Regions from separate parts of the Arthrobacter sp. SAFR-023 genome, predicted to be linked through region 3. Evidence: riboswitches for the same ligand, from Rfam matches in the RefSeq annotation. Region 3 holds a riboswitch; each other region holds the start of a gene.
What was found. Region 3 has a riboswitch for S-adenosylmethionine ahead of ACTHQX_RS00985 (aminotransferase class V-fold PLP-dependent enzyme). Riboswitches for the same ligand answer to the same signal wherever they lie in the genome.

Region 1: it holds a riboswitch for S-adenosylmethionine, as region 3 does, so the genes downstream of both, ACTHQX_RS15010 (DUF1737 domain-containing protein) here and ACTHQX_RS00985 (aminotransferase class V-fold PLP-dependent enzyme) in region 3, are expected to answer to the same signal.
Region 2: it holds a riboswitch for S-adenosylmethionine, as region 3 does, so the genes downstream of both, metX (homoserine O-acetyltransferase MetX) here and ACTHQX_RS00985 (aminotransferase class V-fold PLP-dependent enzyme) in region 3, are expected to answer to the same signal.

What each region holds. Positions count from the first base shown of each region.
Region 1 is NZ_JBQCMF010000013.1:112,531-119,505, reverse strand. It holds gene ACTHQX_RS15020 (O-succinylhomoserine sulfhydrylase) at 88-1,296, opposite strand; gene ACTHQX_RS15015 (rhodanese-like domain-containing protein) at 1,298-1,717, opposite strand; gene ACTHQX_RS15010 (DUF1737 domain-containing protein) at 1,714-2,022, opposite strand; SAM riboswitch class IV at 2,036-2,150, opposite strand; gene ACTHQX_RS15005 (NtaA/DmoA family FMN-dependent monooxygenase) at 2,315-3,610, shown strand; gene ACTHQX_RS15000 (aromatic amino acid ammonia-lyase) at 3,651-5,336, shown strand; gene ACTHQX_RS14995 (PLP-dependent cysteine synthase family protein) at 5,333-6,382, shown strand; gene ACTHQX_RS14990 (EAL domain-containing protein) at 6,384-6,975, opposite strand, start outside.
Region 2 is NZ_JBQCMF010000002.1:174,344-181,318, reverse strand. It holds gene ACTHQX_RS03070 (bifunctional o-acetylhomoserine/o-acetylserine sulfhydrylase) at 1-1,157, shown strand, start outside; SAM riboswitch class IV at 1,262-1,377, shown strand; gene metX (homoserine O-acetyltransferase MetX) at 1,390-2,607, shown strand; gene ACTHQX_RS03060 (MFS transporter) at 2,824-4,206, shown strand; gene ACTHQX_RS03055 (alcohol dehydrogenase catalytic domain-containing protein) at 4,293-5,429, shown strand; gene ACTHQX_RS03050 (LysR family transcriptional regulator) at 5,482-6,414, opposite strand; gene mmsB (3-hydroxyisobutyrate dehydrogenase) at 6,538-6,975, shown strand, end outside.
Region 3 is NZ_JBQCMF010000001.1:205,869-212,843, forward strand. It holds gene aroA (3-phosphoshikimate 1-carboxyvinyltransferase) at 1-1,116, shown strand, start outside; gene rsgA (ribosome small subunit-dependent GTPase A) at 1,100-2,215, shown strand; gene hisN (histidinol-phosphatase) at 2,282-3,094, shown strand; SAM riboswitch class IV at 3,276-3,389, shown strand; gene ACTHQX_RS00985 (aminotransferase class V-fold PLP-dependent enzyme) at 3,424-4,842, shown strand; gene ACTHQX_RS00990 (class I SAM-dependent methyltransferase) at 4,945-5,718, shown strand; gene ACTHQX_RS00995 (metal-dependent transcriptional regulator) at 5,750-6,463, shown strand; gene ACTHQX_RS01000 (fluoride efflux transporter FluC) at 6,470-6,946, shown strand; gene ACTHQX_RS01005 (fluoride efflux transporter FluC) at 6,943-6,975, shown strand, end outside.

The DNA of each region.
Region 1 (6,975 bases), on a different contig from region 3:
ATGAAGGGACGTGCAGCGCAACCGAGGTTCACAGCCGGCCATGGGAAGTAAGAAACAGCCGGCCCGGAAGAACAGGATTTAAGGAGGTCAGATCTGCTTGAGTGCCTGCTCCAGGTCCGCGACAAGGTCATCCGCGTCCTCCAGGCCGACGGACAGCCGCACCACTCCATCGCTGAGCCCGATCGCGGCACGTCCTTCCGGTCCCATGGCCCGGTGCGTCGTGGTGGCGGGGTGGGTGATCAGCGACTTGGCGTCGCCCAGGTTGTTGGAGATGTCGATGATCTTCAGGGCGTCCAGCAGCGCGAAGGCGGCCTCCTTGCCCGACTGGCCGGCCGCCGTCGCAAGCTCCAGCGTGAGGACGGTGCCGCCGGCCTTCATCTGCTTGGCCGCCAGTTCGTACTGCGGGTGCGACTTGAGCAGCGGGTACTTCACCCAGTTGACGGCGGGCTGGGCCTCGAGCCATTCGGCCAGGCGCAGCGCCGTGGCGGACGAGTGGTTCACGCGCAGCGCCATGGTCTCCAGGCCCTTGGTGAGGACCCAGGCGTTGAATGAGGAGAGGGCCGGGCCGGTGTGGCGCATGAGCTGCTTGACCGGGCCGTCGATGAATTCCTTGGTGCCCAGGATGGCTCCGCCCATCACCCGGCCCTGGCCGTCGATGTGCTTCGTGCCGGAGTAGACCACCACGTCCGCGCCGAGGTCTCCGCAGCGCTGCAGCAGCGGGGTGGCGAAGACGTTGTCCGCCACAACCTTGGCGCCGGCGGCGTGGGCGAGTTCGCTGACCGCCGCGATGTCCACGATTTCCTGCATGGGATTGGACGGGGATTCGAAGAAGACGGCTGCGGTGGGCACCGAGAGGGCAGCCCGCCACTGCTCGAGGTCCGGACCGTCCACGAAGACCGTCTCCACGCCCCAGCGCGGCAGGATTTCGTTGAGGATCACGAAGCAGGAGCCGAACAGGGAACGGCTGGCGACCACGCGGTCCCCGGCCCCGAGCAGGGCGCCCAAGGCGGTGAACACGGCGGACATTCCGGACGCCGTCGCAAAGCACGCCTCGGTGCCTTCGAGCAGGCGGAGCCGTTCCTGGAAGGTGGCCACGGACGGGTTGCCGTAGCGCGAGTAGACGAAGCGTTCGTCCTCGCCGGTGAAGGCGCGCTCCGCGGCTGCGGCGGACTCGTAGACGAACCCGGAGTTGAGGAAAACGGGTTCGGTGGTCTCTTGGAAATTGGTGCGGTCAAGCCCGCCGCGCACGGCCTGGGTGTCGGGGCTCCAGCCGGCGGCGTCGTGATTAAAGGTCAATTTAGTTCTTTCCCAGGTTCGTCGGCAGGCCGCGGTTCTTCCAGCCGTTCACGGTGCGCTCACCGTAGCGGTCAGGTTCGCCCTCGAAGCCTTCGAGCACGTTGTAGGAGGTGAAACCCGCCTGGGTGGCAGCGATTGCCGCGCCGATGGAGCGCTGGCCGGAGCGGCACAGGAAAAGCAGCTCCACGCTCTTGTCCTCCGGCGCCTGCTGCTTCAGCTGTTCGACGAAGTCGGAGTTGGGAATGCCGCCGGGAAAAGTCCATTGGATAAACAGGGGATCGTTGCGCTGGCTGTTCGCGGATACAGTTTCCGGGACGCCGATGTGCGCCCATTCACCCTCGGTGCGCACATCCACCAGGATGGCGCCCTCTTCGAGCTTGGCCCAGGCGTCCTGCGGGGTGAGGTCTCCGGCGTAGCTCATGCGTGGCCCTCGTAGGCTTCTTCGGCGAGGTCCTCGTCAGAGTCCAGCCGGTCAACGGCGGTGGCGACGGCGGCATCTGCACTGGCGATGGCGGCTGGCAGGATGAGGGCCTGGGCCACGATGACGCCGGTGCCGTTGAAGGTGGCGGCAGGGCTGCCGTGCAGCACGTAGCCCTCAGCCAGGGCAGCCGAGATGCGCTCACAGAACGCTCGGTCGTCCGGCCCCGTGATCAGGCGGTAGGACAGCTTCTCCTCGGGTTTATCCTGCTGGGATGGCAGTGTTGCAACGGCGGGGGCGTCTGACACGACGGATCTCCTTTTCTCACGCTTGCAGCTCGAAGTGGTCGATATGCCGAGTATTCACCTGAGGCACCCCGCCGGAGAAGGAGGGTTGCCGACCGGCCAGTCAGGGCTTAATACCGGTACTCATTACTCCCCAAAAACGTAACACTGACGACGGCGGGGCGCACCGCCGCCGCCGTCATCTTCCGTAACGCATCAAACCGCAACGGGAGGATAATGACGGGAGATGAACCGCCGTAACGCCGGATGAAACCAGGCCGCAGTGAATGATTCGACTCCGAATACAGTGACTCCCATGCTGCACTTTGGATGGTTTGTGGGCCATGGCTTCGGGGTCCAGGGCTGGGGGACGCCCGGCTACGGAATCGGCTACGACTGGAGGAAGCCCGCCCCCTACCAGCATGCAGTCCGCGAGTTTGAGCGGGCGGGGCTGGACCTGTTCATCATCGAGGACTCCCTCACCGTTCCGGACACTTACGGCGGGAGTGCGGAGGTCTCGCTGGCTCAGGCGTCCTTCGCGCCGAAGCACGATCCGCTGGCCCTGGTGCCGTATCTGCTCTCCGCCACGGAACACCTCGGCATTGTGCCCACCATCAGCGCCTCCTTCTACCCGCCGTTCACGGCCGCCCGGCTGCTGGCCACGCTGCAGCACTTCTCCAACGGGCAGCTGGGCTGGAACGTGGTGACCTCCGGTAGCGACCTTGCCGCGCAGAACTACGGACTGGACCAGCAGATCGAGCATGACCTCCGCTACGAGAAGGCCGAGGAGTTCGTGGACGTCGTGCGCAAGCTCTGGCGCAGCTGGGAACCGGACGCCATCCGGGAGGACACCCGGGCGGGAATCTTTGCGGACCACACCAAGGTCCGGCCGATCCACCACGAGGGGGAGTTTTTCAAGGTCCGGGGACCGCTAAACACGGCCCCGCTGCCGGAGGAGCCGGTGCTCGTTCAGGCCGGGGCATCACCGCGGGGCAAGGCCTTCGCCGGTGCGAACGCCGATGTTGCGATCGCCCTGGCCCGCGGCGCCGACGGCATGAAGGCGTACCGGGACTCCATCCGCGCCGAGGCAGCCGCGGCCGGCCGTAATCCTGACGACGTCAAGGTGCTGTTCGTCCTCAAACCCACCGTGACCGGCTCCAAGGCTGAAGCGGAGGAGCTGCGGGCGGCGCGCCGGGAGCTCACGCAGCGGGACATCGACAGCCAGCTCAACTCGATCTCCTACCTGTCCGTTATCGACTTCAAGCAGTTCGACCTCGACGCGCCCCTCCCCGAGCTCAGCACCAACAGCAACCAGGGCACCCTGGAGCACTTCTCCAAGGCCGCGCCCCCGGGTTCCACGCTGCGGCAGATCCTGCAGGCACGGAGCGGCGGCGCCGGCGACAGCATCATCGGCACCGCCGAGGAAATCGCCGACCACCTCGAGGAAACCGGGGCTGCAGTCGGCGGCGACGGGTTCCTCTTCTCCGGCTTCGTGGACCCGGCCACCGTTCACGGCGTGCTGGACAGGCTGGCGCCGGTGCTTCGCCGTCGGGGTCTGTTGCGGACAAGCTATGGCGATGGCGGCTTCCGCCGGAACCTGCTGGACTTCTAACGCCATGGCCAGGGCTGGTGCAGTGGCGGGGCCGGGTTCTATGGATGGGCGCGGGGGACGTGGCGGACTGGTGTCCGGCGTCCGGCGCGGCACATTCCTTATCGGAACGGCCCACCTCCGTGCCGACGACGTGGCTGCCGCGGCGGCCGATTCCGCAGTGGAGGTGGTCCTCAGCGCCGACGCCCTCGATCTCGTGGGCCTGTCCCGCGAGGTGGTGCAGGCGGCCATCGATTCCGGTCACCGGGTCTACGGCCTGAACACGCTGCTCGGCTCCGGCCGCGACACTGCCGTGGAGCAGGCATCCATTCTCGACTTCCAGCTGCAGGTGGTGCGCTACCATCACAGCGGCGTCGGCGCGCTGCTGGACCGGGATCATGTCCGGGCCCTGATCCTGGCCAGGCTCATCGGATTCACGCGGGGTGGCTCGGGGGTGCGCCCGGAAACTGCCCGCTTTTATGCCGAACTGCTCAACAGGGGCGTGGTGCCGGCCGTTCCGCGCGACGGGTCCGTCGGCTCGTCCGACCTCACCCAGCTGGCGGCGGTTGCCGCCGTCGCCATCGGCGAGGGGCAGGCGCTTGCTCCCGACGGCGGCCTGCTGGACGGCGCGGCGGCGCTCGCCGCTGCCGGGCTGGACCCGCTGGTCCTTGCGCCGGGCGAGGCCCTGGCACTGGTCAGCGCCAACTCGTATTCGATCGGTGCCGGCGTGCTGGAACTCCGCCGCATCCGGTGGCTCGCCGATTTGGCGGACACCGCGCTGGCGCTCTCGCTTGAGGCCACCGCAAGGTACGACGGCGGCGGGAATCTCAGCCCCTTTTCGCCGGCCGTGCAGTCGGCCAAGGCGGTTGACGGCCAGCGCGTCTCGGCGGCCAATGTCCGGCGCCTGGTGCGCGGCGGCTGGCTGGAGGACCCGCGGCGGCAGGTGTCGGTCCAGGACGCCCTGTCCTTCCGCGCGGCGCCGCAGACGCACGGTGCGTTCCGGGCCCAGGTGGCCGCGCTAGCCGAGGCGCTCGAGGTGGAACTCAACGGCCGGGGCGACAACCCGCTCGCGGACGTGGCCTCGGGCCGCATGGTGTCCGGCGGAAACTTCCAGCCAATGCAGCTCGCCCTGGCCTTCGAGGCGCTGCGGCTGGGGTTGGCGCACGTTGGAATCAGCGGCGAGCGGCGGATCGCCAAGCTCTATCCGCCGCAGCGCCTGATCCGGCAGCTCAACCTCGAGGCGGCCCGGGCCGGCACGCCACTCGCGTCCGAGGACCTGCCGGGACTGCTCTGGTACTCGGCCGCTGGCCTGCTGGCGGAGCTGAAATTCCTCGCGGCACCTGCCACGCTCGGAGCCCCTACCCTGTCCGCGGACGTGGAAGACCACTCCACGCTGGCCCCGCTGGCACTCCAGCAGCTGCAGCGCTCGGTGGAGGCTGCCGCCAAACTCCTCACCATCGAGGCGTTGACGGCCTCCTACCTGTTGGCGGAGGCGCAGGGCACCGACCTGCGGGAGGCGGAAATCCGGGAGCTCGGGGCAGGAACCGGCGCCGTCGTGGCGCGGCTGTCGGAACTGCTGGCCGGTCAACTGCCGGCGGCGGTACTGGTTGACAGTGCGCGTACGGCGCTGGGGGATTTGCTGGCCGGACTGCCGGAACTTGGGACACCGGATCCGGACGCTCCGGATGACGTGGGCCCCGGTGCCGGTGTTCCGGATGGCCGCCCGGATGCCGCGGGAGGAGAATCATGACCACCGTGACGGGAAGCGGCCGCCAGCCGAGGCATGTGGCGCCGATCGTGGATTCGGGCGCAGACGCCGACGTTGTGCTGGCCCGGGTGGGGAACACCCCGCTGGTGCCGCTGAACGTGCTGAGCCGCGGGCTGGGGAGCACCGTGTTCGTCAAGCTGGAATCGGAGAACCCCGGCGGTTCCATCAAGGACCGGACAGCGCTGAGCATGGTCCGGGCGGCCGAGCGGAGCGGCGAGCTGCAACCCGGCGGCACCATCGTGGAGAGCACCTCCGGAAACACGGGAATCGGGCTCGCCCTGATCGGGGCGCTGACCGGACATCCGGTGGTGGTGGTCACCGGTGATTCCATCTCCTCCGAAAAGCTGGACGCCCTCAACAGGTACGGGGCGCGGGTGGTGTTTACGGACTGGAGCGCGCCCTCGGACTCGCCGGACAATGCGCGGGCGGTCGCGGCCCGGATCACGGCCGAAATTCCCGGCGCGTGGCGTCCGCTGCAGTTCGACAACCCGGCCAACCCGCGGGCGCACTACGAGGGGACGGCGCCGGAAATCTGGGAGCAGACGGCCGGCCGGGTTACGCACTTCGTCGCGGGCGTGGGCACCGGCGGCACCATCACCGGGAACGGACGGTACCTGAAGGAGAAGTCCGGCGGGCACGTGGAGGTGATCGGCGCGGACCCCTACGGTTCGGTCTACAGCGGCGGGCATCCGGGCCCGATCCTGGTGGACGGTGTGGGCAACTCCTGGCCCAAGCCCGACTGGCCGAAGGTCTTCGACCGCGGCCTGCTGGACCGGTTCCTCCGGATTCCGAATGACGAGGTGTACACCACGCTGCACCGCCTGCTCAACGACGAAGGCCTGTCCCTCGGGCCGTCGTCGGGGCTGACGGTCGCGGCAGCGGTCCGGGTGGCCAGGGCGGCACCGCACGGGTCAGTGGTGGTGGCCATCGCCCCGGACACCGGCAGCAACTACCAGAGCAAGGCCTTCAACCCGGTGTGGCTGGCGGACAACCACATCCGCCTGGCCGCCGACCTGGCGGAGGACTAGCTCAGGAGGCAGGGCCGCTGGCGGCCGTCTCGCTCTCCGAACGGATCCAGGCATTCCAGTCCAGCGGGTGGACGGAGGGCCGGCCCAGCAGGTAGCCCTGCGCAGCCGTCATGCCAACTTCGGTCACGGCCTCGAGTTCCTCGGGAGTCTCGACGCCCTGGGCGCCGATGACGGCGTCCACGTGACGGGCGAGTTCACCCATGGCGGCGGCCCTTAAGCGCTGGCCGGGGGATTCCTCAATGCCGGCGATGAAGGTCCGGTCCAGCTTGATGATGTCCGGGTGCAGTTCAAGCACCTGGTCCATCGATGTAAAGCCGACCTCTGCGCCGTTCACTGCGATCCGCAGCCCAAGGCGCCGCAGGGGAGCGATGGCGGCCGACAGCGGCGCGTACTGCTCCGGAAGAACAGGGCCATTAAGGTCGATGACGATCCGGTCCATGGCCAGCTGGGAATGTTCCAGCAACCCCGGGATCCTTGGGTCCGCGCATGTTGCCGGTGTCAGGTTCAGTGCGATGAACATGTGATCCGGCACGGCCTGCGCCGCAGCAAGGGCCCGGTGCAGTGCCGCAAATTCAAGGTCGGTGCCCAGCCCC
Region 2 (6,975 bases), on a different contig from region 3:
CTATCTACACCCGGATCGGCAACCCTACCCAGGATGCCGTTGAACAGCGCATCGCCAGTCTGGAAGGAGGGCTTGCGGCACTGCTCCTGAGCTCCGGCCAGGCCGCCGAAACGTACGCCATCCTTAACATCGCCGAGGCCGGTGACCACATTGTTGCCAGCCCCAGCCTCTACGGCGGCACCTACAACCTGCTGGCACACACCCTGAAGAAGTTCGGAGTCTCCGTCACCTTCGTGGCAGACCCGGACAACCTGGAGCAGTGGCGCGACGCCGTGCGGCCGAACACCAAGCTCTTCTTTGCCGAGGTGGTGTCGAACCCCCGGCAGGACGTGCTGGACATCGAAGGCGTTGCCCGGACAGCGCACGAGGCCGGCGTGCCGCTGATCGTGGACAACACCCTGTCCACGCCCTACCTCATCCGCCCGCTCGAGTGGGGTGCGGACATCGTGGTGCACTCGGCCACCAAATACCTCGGCGGTCACGGTGCCGCCATTGCCGGCGTCATCGTGGATTCAGGCAACTTCGACTTCGGCAAGGACCAGGTGCGTTTCCCCGGCTTCAATACGCCGGACCCCACCTACAACGGGCTGGTTTATGCCCGGGACCTTGGCGCAGGCGGCGCCCTGGGAGCCAACCTGTCCTACATCCTCAAGGCCCGCGTCCAGCTGCTCCGCGACCTGGGCTCCGCGGTGTCCCCGTTCAATGCCTTCCTCATCGCGCAGAGCCTGGAAACCCTGAGCCTTCGGGTGGAGCGCCACGTGGCCAACGCGGCAGCCGTGGCCGGCTGGCTGGAAGCCCGGGACGACGTGGAGTCCGTGGCCTACGCCGGGCTGCCGTCCAGCCCCTGGTACGAGCGCGGCCTGAAGTACGGGCCCAAGGGCACCGGCGCGGTGGTGGCCTTTACGCTGGCCGGCGGCGCCGAGGCCGGAAAGCGCTTCGTGGATGCCCTGGAACTGCACTCCCATGTGGCAAACATTGGTGACGTCCGCTCCCTCGTCATCCACCCGGCGTCGACCACGCACAGCCAGCTCACGCCGGAGCAGCAGGCCGTGGCGGGGGTTGCCCCCGGCCTGGTCCGGCTGTCGGTGGGCCTGGAGCACATCGATGACATCCTGGCCGACCTCGACGCCGGATTCCGCGCGGCAAAGGGCGCCTGACTTCGCGTGCTACCGGTGTGGCTTCCGGCCCGTGAGGGGCCGGGAGTCACACAGCCGTCACATTCTTAGCGCAGATGTCCGCCTGTTTCGTAAACTGGGCAACAGGTCATGAGTGCCAGCGACAGCCCCGGCTTGCTGGCCGGCAACCCTCCTTCCGCGGTGGGGTGCCCCGGGTGAAGACCTGGCCTGCCGGACAGCTGCCGGCGGGCAAGCGCGTAGAAGAGGTTTACCTATGACGATTTCTGTCAGCACTGATGTACCCGCCGCCGTAGTACCGAACGGCAAGGCTCCGCAAGGCACGGCTGGGAGCAGCACTGTTCCGAATGGCACCGTCCCCAATGGCACTGTTCCCAACTGCACCGTCCCCAACGGCACTGTCCAATACGTCAACGTCGGCAGCCTGGAACTCGAGGCCGGGGGATTCCTGCCGGACGTGACCCTGGCCTACGAAACCTGGGGAACGCTCAACGAGGACGGCTCCAACGCCATCCTCGTTCAGCATGCCCTCACCGGGGACACGCACGTGACCCGGGGCGGCGCGGGAACTGAAGAGGGCTGGTGGGAACAGCTCGCCGGGCCCGGTGCGCCGGCGGACACCGACAGGTTCTTCGTCATTTCCATTAACATCCTCGGTGGCTGTTACGGGTCCACCGGGCCGTCGTCGACAGCTCCGGACGGCAAGCCCTGGGGTTCACGCTTTCCGCTGGTGACGCTGAGGGATTCCACGGCGGCCGAGGCGCGGCTGGCTGACCGGCTCGGCATCAGCAGCTGGCATGCTGTGGTGGGCGGCTCCATGGGCGGGGCGCGCGCCCTCGAATGGGCAGTAACTTTCCCGGGACGGGTGCGGCGCTGCGGTGTCATCTCCGTCGGTGCCAGGAGCACGGCCGAACAGATCGCGTTCGCGCAGGCACAGACGCTTGCCATTCGGCAGGACCGCCACTTCAACGGCGGCGACTACTACGGCGGACCGGAACCCGCGGATGGCCTGGCGCTCGCTCGGCGGATTGCCCACATCACATACCGGTCTGCCTACGAACTCGATTTCCGGTTCGGCAGGAACGCCCAGGCCGCTGAACAGCCGCTGCAGGCCGATGCCCTGGCGGGCCGCGGCCGTTACCAGGTGGAGAGCTACCTCGACCACCAGGGCAACAAACTGGTCCGGCGCTTCGACGCCAACAGCTACATCGCCCTGACGGAAGCGCTCATGAGCCACGACGTCACCCGCGGGCGGGGAACGCTCAAGGAGACCCTCGCCCGGACCACCGCCGACTTCTTCGTGGCCGCCGTGGAGTCGGACCGTCTGTACTTTCCCGCCCAGTCGCAGGAACTGGCCGAGTCCCTGCCTGGAACAGTGGATGTCCATATGATCGATTCCCCGATCGGCCACGACGGCTTCCTCACGGAGATCGGCCAGCTGAACGCCCAGCTCAGGGCGCACCTCCTCAACTGACCTCAGGCCCGCTCCACGCGGCCGGGGCCGGCCGTGCCGTGACAACGCCAACGCAGCTTGTGTGCATAAATGCAGATGGGCCCTGCACTATTTGGCGTTGAGCTTGCTTCATCGGCAGACCATACTCGTTGAATCCGGCGTTCGTGGTGTGCATCACACACCCGTCGCCATCGACCGGTCCCCGTGGCGTCGAGGAAGACGCCGAAGGAGTTTGCAATGAGTACGGAAAGCTCCGCCGCAAGGCGTGTAGAGGAAACCGACGTCAAGGCCTCAGGCCTCAAGAAAGTTGTCACGGCATCCATGGCCGGCACCGTCGTGGAGTGGTATGAGTTCTTCCTCTACGCTTCGGCTGCCACCCTGGTCTTCGGCAAGACCTTCTTCCCCAACGCCGGCACCGAGCTGGACGGCATCATCGCCGCCTTCCTCACGTACGCCGTCGGATTCGTTGCCCGCCCGATCGGCGGCATCGTCTTCGGCCACTTCGGGGACAAGTTCGGCCGCAAGCAGCTGCTGCAGCTGAGCATCATCCTGGTGGGCGTCTCCACCTTCCTGATGGGCTGCCTGCCGACGTTCCAGCAGATCGGTTACTGGGCGCCCGCACTCCTGGTGTTCCTGCGGTTCGCGCAGGGCTTCGCCGTCGGCGGCGAATGGGGCGGCGCGGTTCTCCTCGTCGCCGAGCACAGCCCCAGCAAGTCCCGCGGCTTCTGGGCCAGCTGGCCGCAGTCGGCCGTACCCATGGGCAACCTGCTCGCCACGGCGGTGCTGTTCATCCTGTCCTCGACGCTGACCCAGGAAGCCTTCCTTGGCTGGGGCTGGCGCGTAGCGTTCTGGCTCTCCGCGGTGATCGTCCTGATCGGCTACTACATCCGCACCAAGGTCAATGACGCCCCGATCTTCCTCGAAGCCCGCAAAGAGGTCGAGGCCGGGCACAAGGGCTACGGCGTTGCCGAGGTCTTCAAGCGCTACCCGCGTGGCGTCTTCACCGCCATGGGCCTGCGCTTTGCGGAAAACATCCTCTACTACCTCGTGGTGACGTTCTCCATCACCTACCTCAAGACCGTGGTCCAGGCCGACACGACGCGGATCCTGCTGCTGCTGCTGGTGGCCCACGCCGTGCACTTCGTTGCCGTTCCGCTGGTGGGCAAGCTGTCGGACCGCTTCGGCCGCAAGCCCGTCTACATGGCCGGCGCAATCCTGGGCGCCACCTGGGGCTTCTTCGCCTTCCCGATGATGGACACCGGGAACGACATGATTATCCTGGCGTCCATCATGATCGGCCTGCTGTTCCACGCGCTCATGTACGCCGGCCAGCCGGCGATCATGGCCGAAATGTTCCCCACCCGGATGCGTTACTCCGGCGTCTCCCTGGGCTACCAGGTGACCTCCATCGTCGCCGGTTCGCTGGCCCCGATCATCGCCGCATCGCTCCTTTCCACCTACAAGTCCTCCGTTCCGGTGGCCATCTACCTGCTCATCGCCTGCGCCATCACCGCCGTCGCCGTGTTCTTCCTGAAGGAGACCCGTGGCGTCTCGCTCCACGACGTGGACGCGGCCGACGCCCAGGGCACTGCCGACCTGCTCGCGGCGAGCAAGAAGTAGACCGGTTCCCCACCCAGTAACCAGCAGCTGCCCGGACCCCCATGCGGGGCCGGGCAGCTGCCCGTTCACCGACACCAAGGATTTCCATGAAAGCAGCAGTCCTCTACTCAACCGTCGCCAAGGCCGATACTGCACCGCAGCAGCCCAGCTACACGGACGCCCGGCCCCTGGTGGTGCAGGAGCTGGATCGGCCGGAACCGCGCGCCGGTGAGCTGGGCGTTGCCATCACCTACTCAAGCCTGTGCCATTCCGACCTTTCCGTGGTGGACGGTTCGCGGGTCCGGCCCCTTCCCATGGCGCTGGGCCACGAGGCGGTGGGGCGCGTCGTGTCCGTCGGCGCCGGAGTCTCTGACGTGTCGGCCGGAGACCACGTGGTGCTGGTCTTCGTCCCGAGCTGCGGGGACTGCCGTGCGTGCCGCGCCGGCCGACCTGCGCTCTGCCACCGGGCGGCGGAGGTCAACAACTCCGGCGATCTGCTGCACGGCGATGCCCTGCTGCGGACGCCGTCGGGGGAGCGGATCAACCACCACCTGGGCGTCTCGGCCTTCGCCGACTACGCCGTGGTGGCCCGGGAATCGGTGGTGGTGATTGACGACGACGTCCCGGACACCGTCGCGGCGATGTTCGGTTGCGCTGTGCTCACCGGCATGGGGGCGGTGCTGAATACGGCCGCTGTCACGGCCGGCCAATCGGTGGCCGTCTTTGGGCTCGGGGCGGTAGGCCTTTCCGCTGTCATGGCCGCCTCCCTCGCCGGGGCCGGCAGCGTGATCTCCATCGATCCCAACCCGGGCAAGCACCAGCTCGCCCTCGACTGCGGCGCCACGGCGGTGGGGACGCCCGACGACGCGGCCGGGCTCATCAAGGAGGCCGCCGGCGACGGCGTCGACGTCGCCATCGAAGCGGTTGGCTCGGCCGGCGTGATCGCCGCCTGCCTCGGGCACGTGACGCGGGGCGGAGCTGTGGTTTCGGTCGGCCTGCCCCATCCTTCGGCTGAGCTGACGGTGCCGGCGCTGCAGTTCGCGGGAGCCGGCAAACGGCTCCTCGGATCCTACATGGGCGACGCCGTTCCCGGACGGGACATCCCGCTCTACCTGGGTTACTGGCGCGAGGGCAGGCTGCCGGTGGAGCTGCTGCACACCGACACCAGGCCGCTCACCGAGATCAATGAGGGGCTGGACGCACTGGCATCAGGGCAGGTGGTACGGCGCCTGTTCCAGGCCTGACGGGGCTCCTGAACTGCGCCGAGGCCTGACGGCAGGGGTGCCGGCGCCCGCGTCAGCCCGCCAGCACTCCTGCCCGTGCCTTCACTTCCTCCTTGAGTGACGCAACGACCGCCTGCACCGCGGCCGAGCGGAGGGATTCCGGCCGTGCCACCGCCCAGATGGGGAGCTGGCGCTCGAAGTCATCGGCGAGCACCGGAACGAAGCCCGGCTGCCCCGCCACCATGAAGTTCGGCAGCAGCCCGATGCCTGCGCCCTGCCGCACTGCCTCCATCTGGGCGAACACACTCGTGGCCTGGAAGCTCGAAGAGGGCATGGGCAGCTGTGAGGACCAGCGGTGCCCCAGCTCCGCCACCTGGAGCGCAGACTCAACGTAAGAGACAAAGCCGTGCTGCCCGACGTCGTCGAGCGTTTCCGGCAGACCGTGCTCCGCGGCGTAGCCGGGGCTGGCGTAGAGGCGCAGGTAATAGTTGCTCAGGAAGATGGTCTGGGCGTTGCTGACGTCGGTCCGGCCCACCACGATCTCCAGGTCCACGCCGGATCTGTTCTGGCTGACCTTCCGCGTGGCGCTCAGCATCTCGATGTTCAGCTGCGGGTTCTGCTGCTGCAGCCGCACCAGCGCGGGCGTGACCAACACGGCTCCGACGCCGTCCGTCGTCGCCACGCGCACCAGCCCTGACAGGGCGCTTTGGTCCTGGCTGATCAGGCCGGAGAGCGATCCGAGCGTGCTCTCGATGGCCTCCGCCGCCTCCACTGCCGACGCGCCGAGCTGGGTCAGTTCCCAGCCGTGGGGGCTACGTTCGAGAGTTCGCCCGCCCAGCTGCCTGTCCAGGGCGAGGATCCGGCGGGAGATCGTGGTGTGGGTGGTGCCCAGCGTTTCCGCCACCGCGTTGAACCTGCCCAGGCGCGCCACTGTCAGCAGGATCAGCAGGTCGTCCGGGCTGGGAAGCCGCCTCTGGTCCACGGCAAGCCTTTCATCAGTGTGCATCGGTGTGCATCGGTGCACATACCGTCTGTAATTTTTCCCCTTGATTGCACTCTAGCAGGGTGTGATGGTGGACACAGACCTTCCGGCCCGCACGGCCGGATCCAAAGCAAAGGAGCTTGCAAAATGGCAGTAATCGGTTGGATCGGCCTCGGAAACATGGGCGGTTTCATGTCCGCTAACCTGGCGAAGGCCGGGCACGATGTCCGCGGCTTCGACCTCAACCCCGCGGCGCTCGCCGCGGCCGAGGAAGCCGGCGTGAAGCCGGCCGGCAGCATTGCCGAGGCCGTAGCCGGCGCCGACGTGGTGTTCACCATGCTGCCCAAGGGTGAGCACGCCCGCGCGGTCTACCTGGGCGAGGACGGCGTCCTCGGCCATGCTGACACCCGCACGCTGCTGGTGGACTCCTCCACCATCGATATCGCGTCGGCCCAGGAACTGCACGACGCCGCTGCTGCCGCCGGCTTCCGCTTTGTGGACGCCCCGGTGTCCGGCGGCATGAGCGGGGCCAAGGCAGGGACGCTGACCTTCATGGTGGGCGGGGAGGAGGGTGCCGTCGCAGAC
Region 3 (6,975 bases):
GCCATCGACTGCGGCCTGGCCGGAACCGTCATGAGGTTTGTTCCGCCGCTGGCGGCGCTCCGCAGCGGTTCCACCGTTTTCGACGGCGACCCCCACGCCCGGGCCCGGCCGATGGGGACCATCATCGAGGCACTGGCAGGCCTGGGCGTGGCCGTCAGCGGCGACGACGGCGGCATGCCCGCTTCGCTGCCGTTCCGCGTCGAAGGCACGGGGCAGGTCCGCGGCGGCCACCTCGTCATTGACGCCAGCGCGTCCTCGCAGTTCGTCTCCGCCCTGCTGCTGGTGGGGGCACGCTTCGCGGACGGCCTGCACCTTCAACACGCCGGCAGCACCGTACCCAGCCTGGACCATATCAACATGACCATTGCCGTGCTGCGCGGCGCGGGCGTGGTGGTGGATGACTCCACGCCGAACCACTGGATAGTCAGCCCCGGCCCCGTCCGTGCGTTCGACCAGCGCATCGAGCAGGACCTGTCCAACGCCGGCCCGTTCCTGGCCGCTGCCCTGGCGACGGGCGGCACTGTACGGATTCCGGACTGGCCGGAGCCCACCACACAGGTGGGCGACATGTGGCGCAGCATCCTCACCGACATGGGGGCAACGGTGAACCTGCAGGACGGCACCCTGACGGTCACCGGCGGCAGCGAAATCAAGGGGGCCGACTTCGCCGAAACCAGCGAGCTCGCCCCCACCGTCGCCGCACTGTGTGCACTGGCCTCCGGACCCTCCCGGCTGAGCGGCATCGCCCACCTCCGCGGACACGAGACGGACCGGCTCGCCGCGCTCGTCACCGAGATCAACCGCCTCGGCGGCGACGCCGAGGAAACAGAGGACGGACTCATCATCCGGCCCGCGGAGCTCCGCGCCGGCGTCGTGCACAGCTACGCCGACCACCGGATGGCCACCGCGGGGGCCATCCTCGGGCTGGCGGTCAGGGGTGTGGAAGTGCAGGACATCGCCACAACGTCCAAAACCATGCCGGACTTCCCCAAGCTCTGGGCGGAGATGCTCGGACAGCGTGGTGGCGCAGGCGGCAACAGCGCAGGCGCAGACACGGCAGGCGCAGCGACGGCAGGCGCCAACACCGCAGGGACCCCCGGTGGCACGCAGCACTGATTCCTGGGACGAATCCGACGTCCGGATCCGGCCGAACAAGAAGGGTTCCCGGCCCCGGACGAAGGACCGCCCCAGCCACGAGGACGCCGTGACCGGACGGATCATCACCGTTGACCGGGGGCGGTACACAGCTGTCGTAGGCGAGGATTCGGGCAACGAGCGGACGGTCATCGCCGCCCGCGCCCGGGAACTCCGCCGCTCCCCCGTGGTGGCCGGAGACTTCGTGTCCCTCGTGGGTGATGTGTCCGGTGAGCCGGACACGCTTGCCCGGCTCGTGAAAATCCAGGACCGCAAAACCCTGCTGCGCCGCAGCGCCGATGACACCGATCCCGTGGAGCGGGCTGTTGTTGCCAACGCGGACCAGCTGGTGGTGGTAGTCGCTGCGGCCAACCCGGAACCCCGCACCGGGTTCATTGACCGCGCCCTGGTGGCAGCCTACGACGCCGGGATCGAACCGCTGCTGCTGGTCACCAAGGCGGACGTCAAGGACCCCACCGGGCTGCTGGACAACTATCGCCACCTCGACTTTCCGGTCATTATCAGCCGCACCGCCGATTCCGAGGCCGGCGGCATCGACGCCCGGTCCGACGACGGCCTCTCCGCCCGGCTCGACGTTGCCGCCGTGTCCGAGCTCCGCGCCCACCTGGACGGCAAGGTGACCGTGATGCTGGGCCATTCCGGCGTCGGAAAATCCACCATGGTCAACGCCCTGACAGGCGCCGAACGTGCCACCGGCGGCGTCAACGCCGTGACGGGCCGCGGACGGCACACGTCGTCGTCGGCCCTTGCCCTCAAGCTCGCTGACGCCCCGGCGGGAAGCTGGATCATCGACACGCCGGGCATCCGCTCCTTCGGGCTGGCCCACGTCGACCCGGACCGCATCCTGCACTCCTTCCCCGACCTTGAGCCGGGCACCGAGGCCTGCGAACGCGGCTGCAAGCACGACGCCACCGCCGTCAACTGCGGCGTCGATGCATGGGTAGCGGCCGGGCATGCCGGCCCAACCGGAGCAGCCAGGCTCGCGTCCCTGCGCCGCCTGCTGGGCACCGACCCGCGCATGGAGGCTCAGGAAACCAAGGAACTCGGCAGCGTCGGCTAGCCTCCCGCGGCGCAGCCCGGCGGCTGCCTCCCCGCCCCGCCGGGCCTTTGAGGGTAGTTTGGAACCATGACCCAACCCGCTTCAACGTACAACGATGACCTGCGTCTGGCCCATGTGCTGGCCGATTCCGTGGACGACCAGACCATGAGCCGGTTCAAAGCGCTGGACCTCAAGATCGAGACGAAGCCAGATCTGACGCCGGTCACCGATGCGGACAAGGCCGCCGAGGAGTCCATCCGCGGCCAGCTGTCCCGTTCCCGTCCCCGTGACGCCGTCCTCGGTGAGGAGTTCGGAAGTTCCGGCCACGGTTCCCGCCGCTGGATCATCGACCCCATCGACGGCACCAAGAACTTTGTCCGCGGCGTGCCGGTGTGGGCCACGCTGATCGCCCTCGTCGACGAAGGCGAACCGGTCGTGGGCGTGGTCAGCGCCCCTGCGCTGGGCAAGCGCTGGTGGGCGGCAAAGGGCGCCGGCGCCTACTCGGGCCGTTCCCTCGCGGCCGCCACGAGGCTCAAGGTATCCAATGTGTCCAGCCTTGCCGACGCGTCACTGTCCTACTCCAGCCTCGGCGGCTGGAAAGACCGCGGAAACCTCGATGAGTTCCTCCAGCTCACTGAGGAAGTTTGGCGCACCCGGGCCTTTGGCGATTTCTGGTCCTACTGCATGGTGGCCGAAGGGGCCGTGGACATCGCCTGCGAACCTGAGCTGAACCTGTACGACATGGCGGCGCTGGTGCCGATCGTGACCGAGGCAGGCGGCCGTTTCACGTCCCTCGAAGGCACGGACGGCCCGTTCGGCGGCAATGCGCTGGCGACCAACTCGATCCTGCACTCGGAAGTCCTGAAGCGCCTGAACCCGCAGCTGGACGATTTGCTCTAGTTTTTGTCCTGCCGCGCCCTGCGCCTCTTGTGCTGAATATTACGACGGCGGCCGCCCCCTTCCGTGGGCGGCCGCCGTCGTTTATTCGGCCACAGGCCCGATATCCGGGCTACGTAATAATCCGCTTAACATTCCGGACCGGCTTTTTCATCGCCCGTCCGGATGTCCTAGTCTCGTAACAGGTCACGAGTGCCAGCGCTAAACCCCGGTTTGCTGGCCGGCAACCCTCCATTCGCGGTGGGGTGCCCCGGGTGACGACCAGGCCGATCCGGAACGGACCCGGCAAGCGCGGATCCCCGTCACACGGGGTCCTTTCTCAGTGAGGTCCCATGACGACTGCAACCATTTCTTCCACCGAGTCTTCTGCCGCGGACGCGGCCCTGCTGGACGGCCGGTTCGCCGCCGCAGGCCGTCCCCTGGCAGCCGTCACCGGCGCAGAAATACAGGCTCCGCTGATCCAGGGCGGACATGTCCGCTACGCCAACCTCGACTACGGCGCTTCCGCCCCTGCGCTGTCTGTGGTTTCTGCATACCTCAACGAGATCCTGCCGTACTACGCGAGCGTCCACCGCGGTGCAGGCTATGCCTCGCAGATCAGCACGTCCGTGTACGAGAACGCGCGGGACATCGTGCGGGAGTTTGTGGGCGGCCGCGCCGATGACGCCGTCATCTTCACCCGGAACACCACCGACTCCCTCAACCTGCTGGCCGGCTGCCTTCCCGTGCAGGACCACCACCACACCGGCGAGGTGCTGTACCTGGACATCGAGCACCACGCCAACCTGCTGCCGTGGCAGGGCGTGCCGCACCGCAGCGTCGTGGCCTCGGAGACGCTGGAAGCCACCATCGGCAGCCTGCGCGCCGAACTGGAGCACGGCGATGTCAGCCTCCTCGCCGTGACCGGCGCCTCCAACGTCACCGGCGAAATCCTTCCCATCCGGCGCCTCGCTGCCCTTGCCCATGAATACGGCGCCCGGATCGTGGTGGACGCCGCGCAGCTCGCGCCGCACCGCCGCGTCAACATCGCCGCGGACGACGTCGACTACCTCGCCTTCTCCGGCCACAAGCTCTACGCCCCCTTCGGGGCCGGCGTCCTGATCGGCCGCCCCGACTGGCTCGACGCCGGCACTCCCCACCTCGCCGGCGGCGGCGCCGTGAGCGAGGCCAGGCTCGACGGCGTCAGCTGGGCCACCGGCCCCGCCCGCCACGAGGGCGGCTCACCCAACGTGCTCGGCGCAGCCACCCTGGCCCGGGCAACCCAGGTCATCGCTGCCCTGGATCCGCAGGGCTGGCACGCCCATGAGGCGGCCATCCGGTCCTTCCTCGTCGAGGGGCTGGGCAAGATCGACGGTGTCACTGTCCACCAGATCTTCGCCGACAGCGACCCGGACGACGCCATCGGTGTTGTCAACTTCTCCGTGGAGGGCTACGACGCCGGCCTGGTGGCCGCCTACCTGTCGGCCGAACACGGCGTGGGCCTGCGCGATGGCCGCTTCTGCGCGCACCCGCTGCTGAAGCGCCTCGGCCTGCCGTCCGGATCCCTGCGCGCCAGCTTCGGCGTGGGCTCACGGCTCGAGGACGCCCAGCGACTGCTCGCCGGCATCGAGGAACTCCGCCGCTCCGGCCTCGGCTGGGACTACGTGGTGGACGCCGGACGCTGGGTCCCGGCGAACGACACCCGCACCTACCCGGAGTGGGCACCCAACACCCCCGGCACCGCGGGCGCCGCACCCTGCGCGCAGGACTAAGCGCCGCCCCGGACTAAGGCGCCGCCCCGGACTGCTACGGCAGCTGTCTCCGTACGGTAAATTCGAAAGGTAATTTTCGACGTCGGGCTAAGGAGACTGTGCGTGGCACGGGGCGGTCCCAAACTTCATCACGCACGCCGGCAGGAGCTCGGGCAGAGCTTCCAGGACGGCGGCGAGCACTACCACCGCGTCCGTCCCGGCTACCCTGCTGATTCCGCGGACTGGCTCATTCCGGCGGGGGCCCGCACGGCCGCAGACATCGGCGCCGGAACCGGCAAATTCACGGCACTGCTGGTGGAACGCGGGCTGAGCGTCAGCGCGGTGGATCCTTCCGTGGACATGCTGGAGCAGCTCAGCCGTGTCTTTGGAAACAGTGCCTACCCCGCGGTGCAGGCTCTGGAAGGGACCGCCGAGGCAACCGGACTGCCCGAGGCGGCGTTCGACGTCGTCAGCGTTGCCCAGGCATGGCACTGGTGCGACCCGCTGCTGGCCAGCACCGAGATTTCCCGGATCCTCAAGCCGCACGGGGTGCTGGGCCTCATCTGGAACCAGCTGGACACATCCGTTCCTTGGGTACACCGGTTGTCCCGCATCATGCACGCGGGCGACGTCCACAAACCCGACTTCCGCCCCAAAATCGGCCCCGAATTCACGTCCCTGGAAAGCCACCTGACGCGGTGGGAGGATCCCGTCACCCCTGACGACATCCTGGAACTGGCCAAGTCCCGCAGCTATTACCTCAGGGCCAACGACGCCACCCGAGCCAAGGTGACCCACAACCTGACCTGGTACCTGCACGAACACCTCGGGCATGCCGACGGCGAACTGCTGCAGCTCCCCTACCTCACCCAGACCTGGCGGGCTGTCAGGGCGTAACGCCCCGGTGGCAGCAGGTAGGCTTGAAGCTGTGAAGACCAGTACGCCCTCCTCCTCAATCGAGGACTACGTTAAGGTCATCTATTCCTTCACGGAATGGCAGGACAAGCCCATCACCTCCACCCAGCTTGCACAGCGCCTCGGCGTGGCCAACTCCTCGGTCTCCGAGATGGTGCGCAAGCTCAAGGACCAGGGGCTGGTCCTGCACAAGCCGTACAGCGCCATTACGCTCACGCCCCAGGGAGTCAGGCTGGCCCTCTCCATGGTCCGGCGGCACCGGCTCATTGAGACGTACCTGGTCAAGGACCTCGGGTACAGCTGGGACGAAGTCCACGATGAGGCCGAGCAGCTGGAACATGCGGTCTCGGACACGTTCATTGAGAGGCTGGCAGCCCGGCTGGGCAACCCGTCCAGGGACCCCCACGGCGATCCCATCCCCTCGGCCGACGGTTCCGTCCGGATGCCGTCCGCCCACCGGATGATCGAGCTCGACGACGGCCACACCGGCAGGATCACCCGGATCAGCGACGAGAACCCGGAGCTGCTGCGCTACCTCGCAGCAGAGAAGATCAGCCTCGACGCCGACGTCGAGGTGCGCGGCCGCAAGCCTTTCGGCGGCGCGCTGGTTGTCCGCATCGGTTCCCCCGGGACCAGCCGCGACGTTGACCTCGCCGACGAAGTCGCCTCTGCGCTCTGGATCCACAGCGACTCCGCACATCCCGGCTGCCGCATGGCCGGCCTGTAGGCACTGGTGGGGTCTCCCCTGGCCGGCAGCACCGGCGCCGGCCCCATGGCGGGTTCCGGTTACGGCTGGCGGGCCTGGACCGCCGTGGCCGCCGGCGGCCTACTGGGCACGGAACTCCGGTACGTGCTGGGACTGCTGTTCCCGGACCAGCCCGGAGACCTGCCGTGGGCTACGCTGGTCATCAACATCGTTGGCAGCTTCGTGCTGGCAGCCCTCACCACCATCTGGATCGCGCGGCCGCAGACCCCGTTCTGGCTCCGCGCCGCAATCGGGCCGGGTGTGCTGGGCTCATTCACTACCTTCTCCGCCGTCGTATTTTCCGCGGACCAGCTGACCCGCACCGGTTTCCCGGCGTTGGGACTTCTCTACGTGGGACTGTCCGTCCTGCTGGGGCTGGCGGCGGCTGCCGCCGGCTGGCGGACCGGCAGGGTGCTCGGCGCGCCCCGTGCTTTCCGCGGCGCTCCCCGTGGTGTTAAACAGTGACGGCACTCCTCGTGGGCCTGTTCGGCATC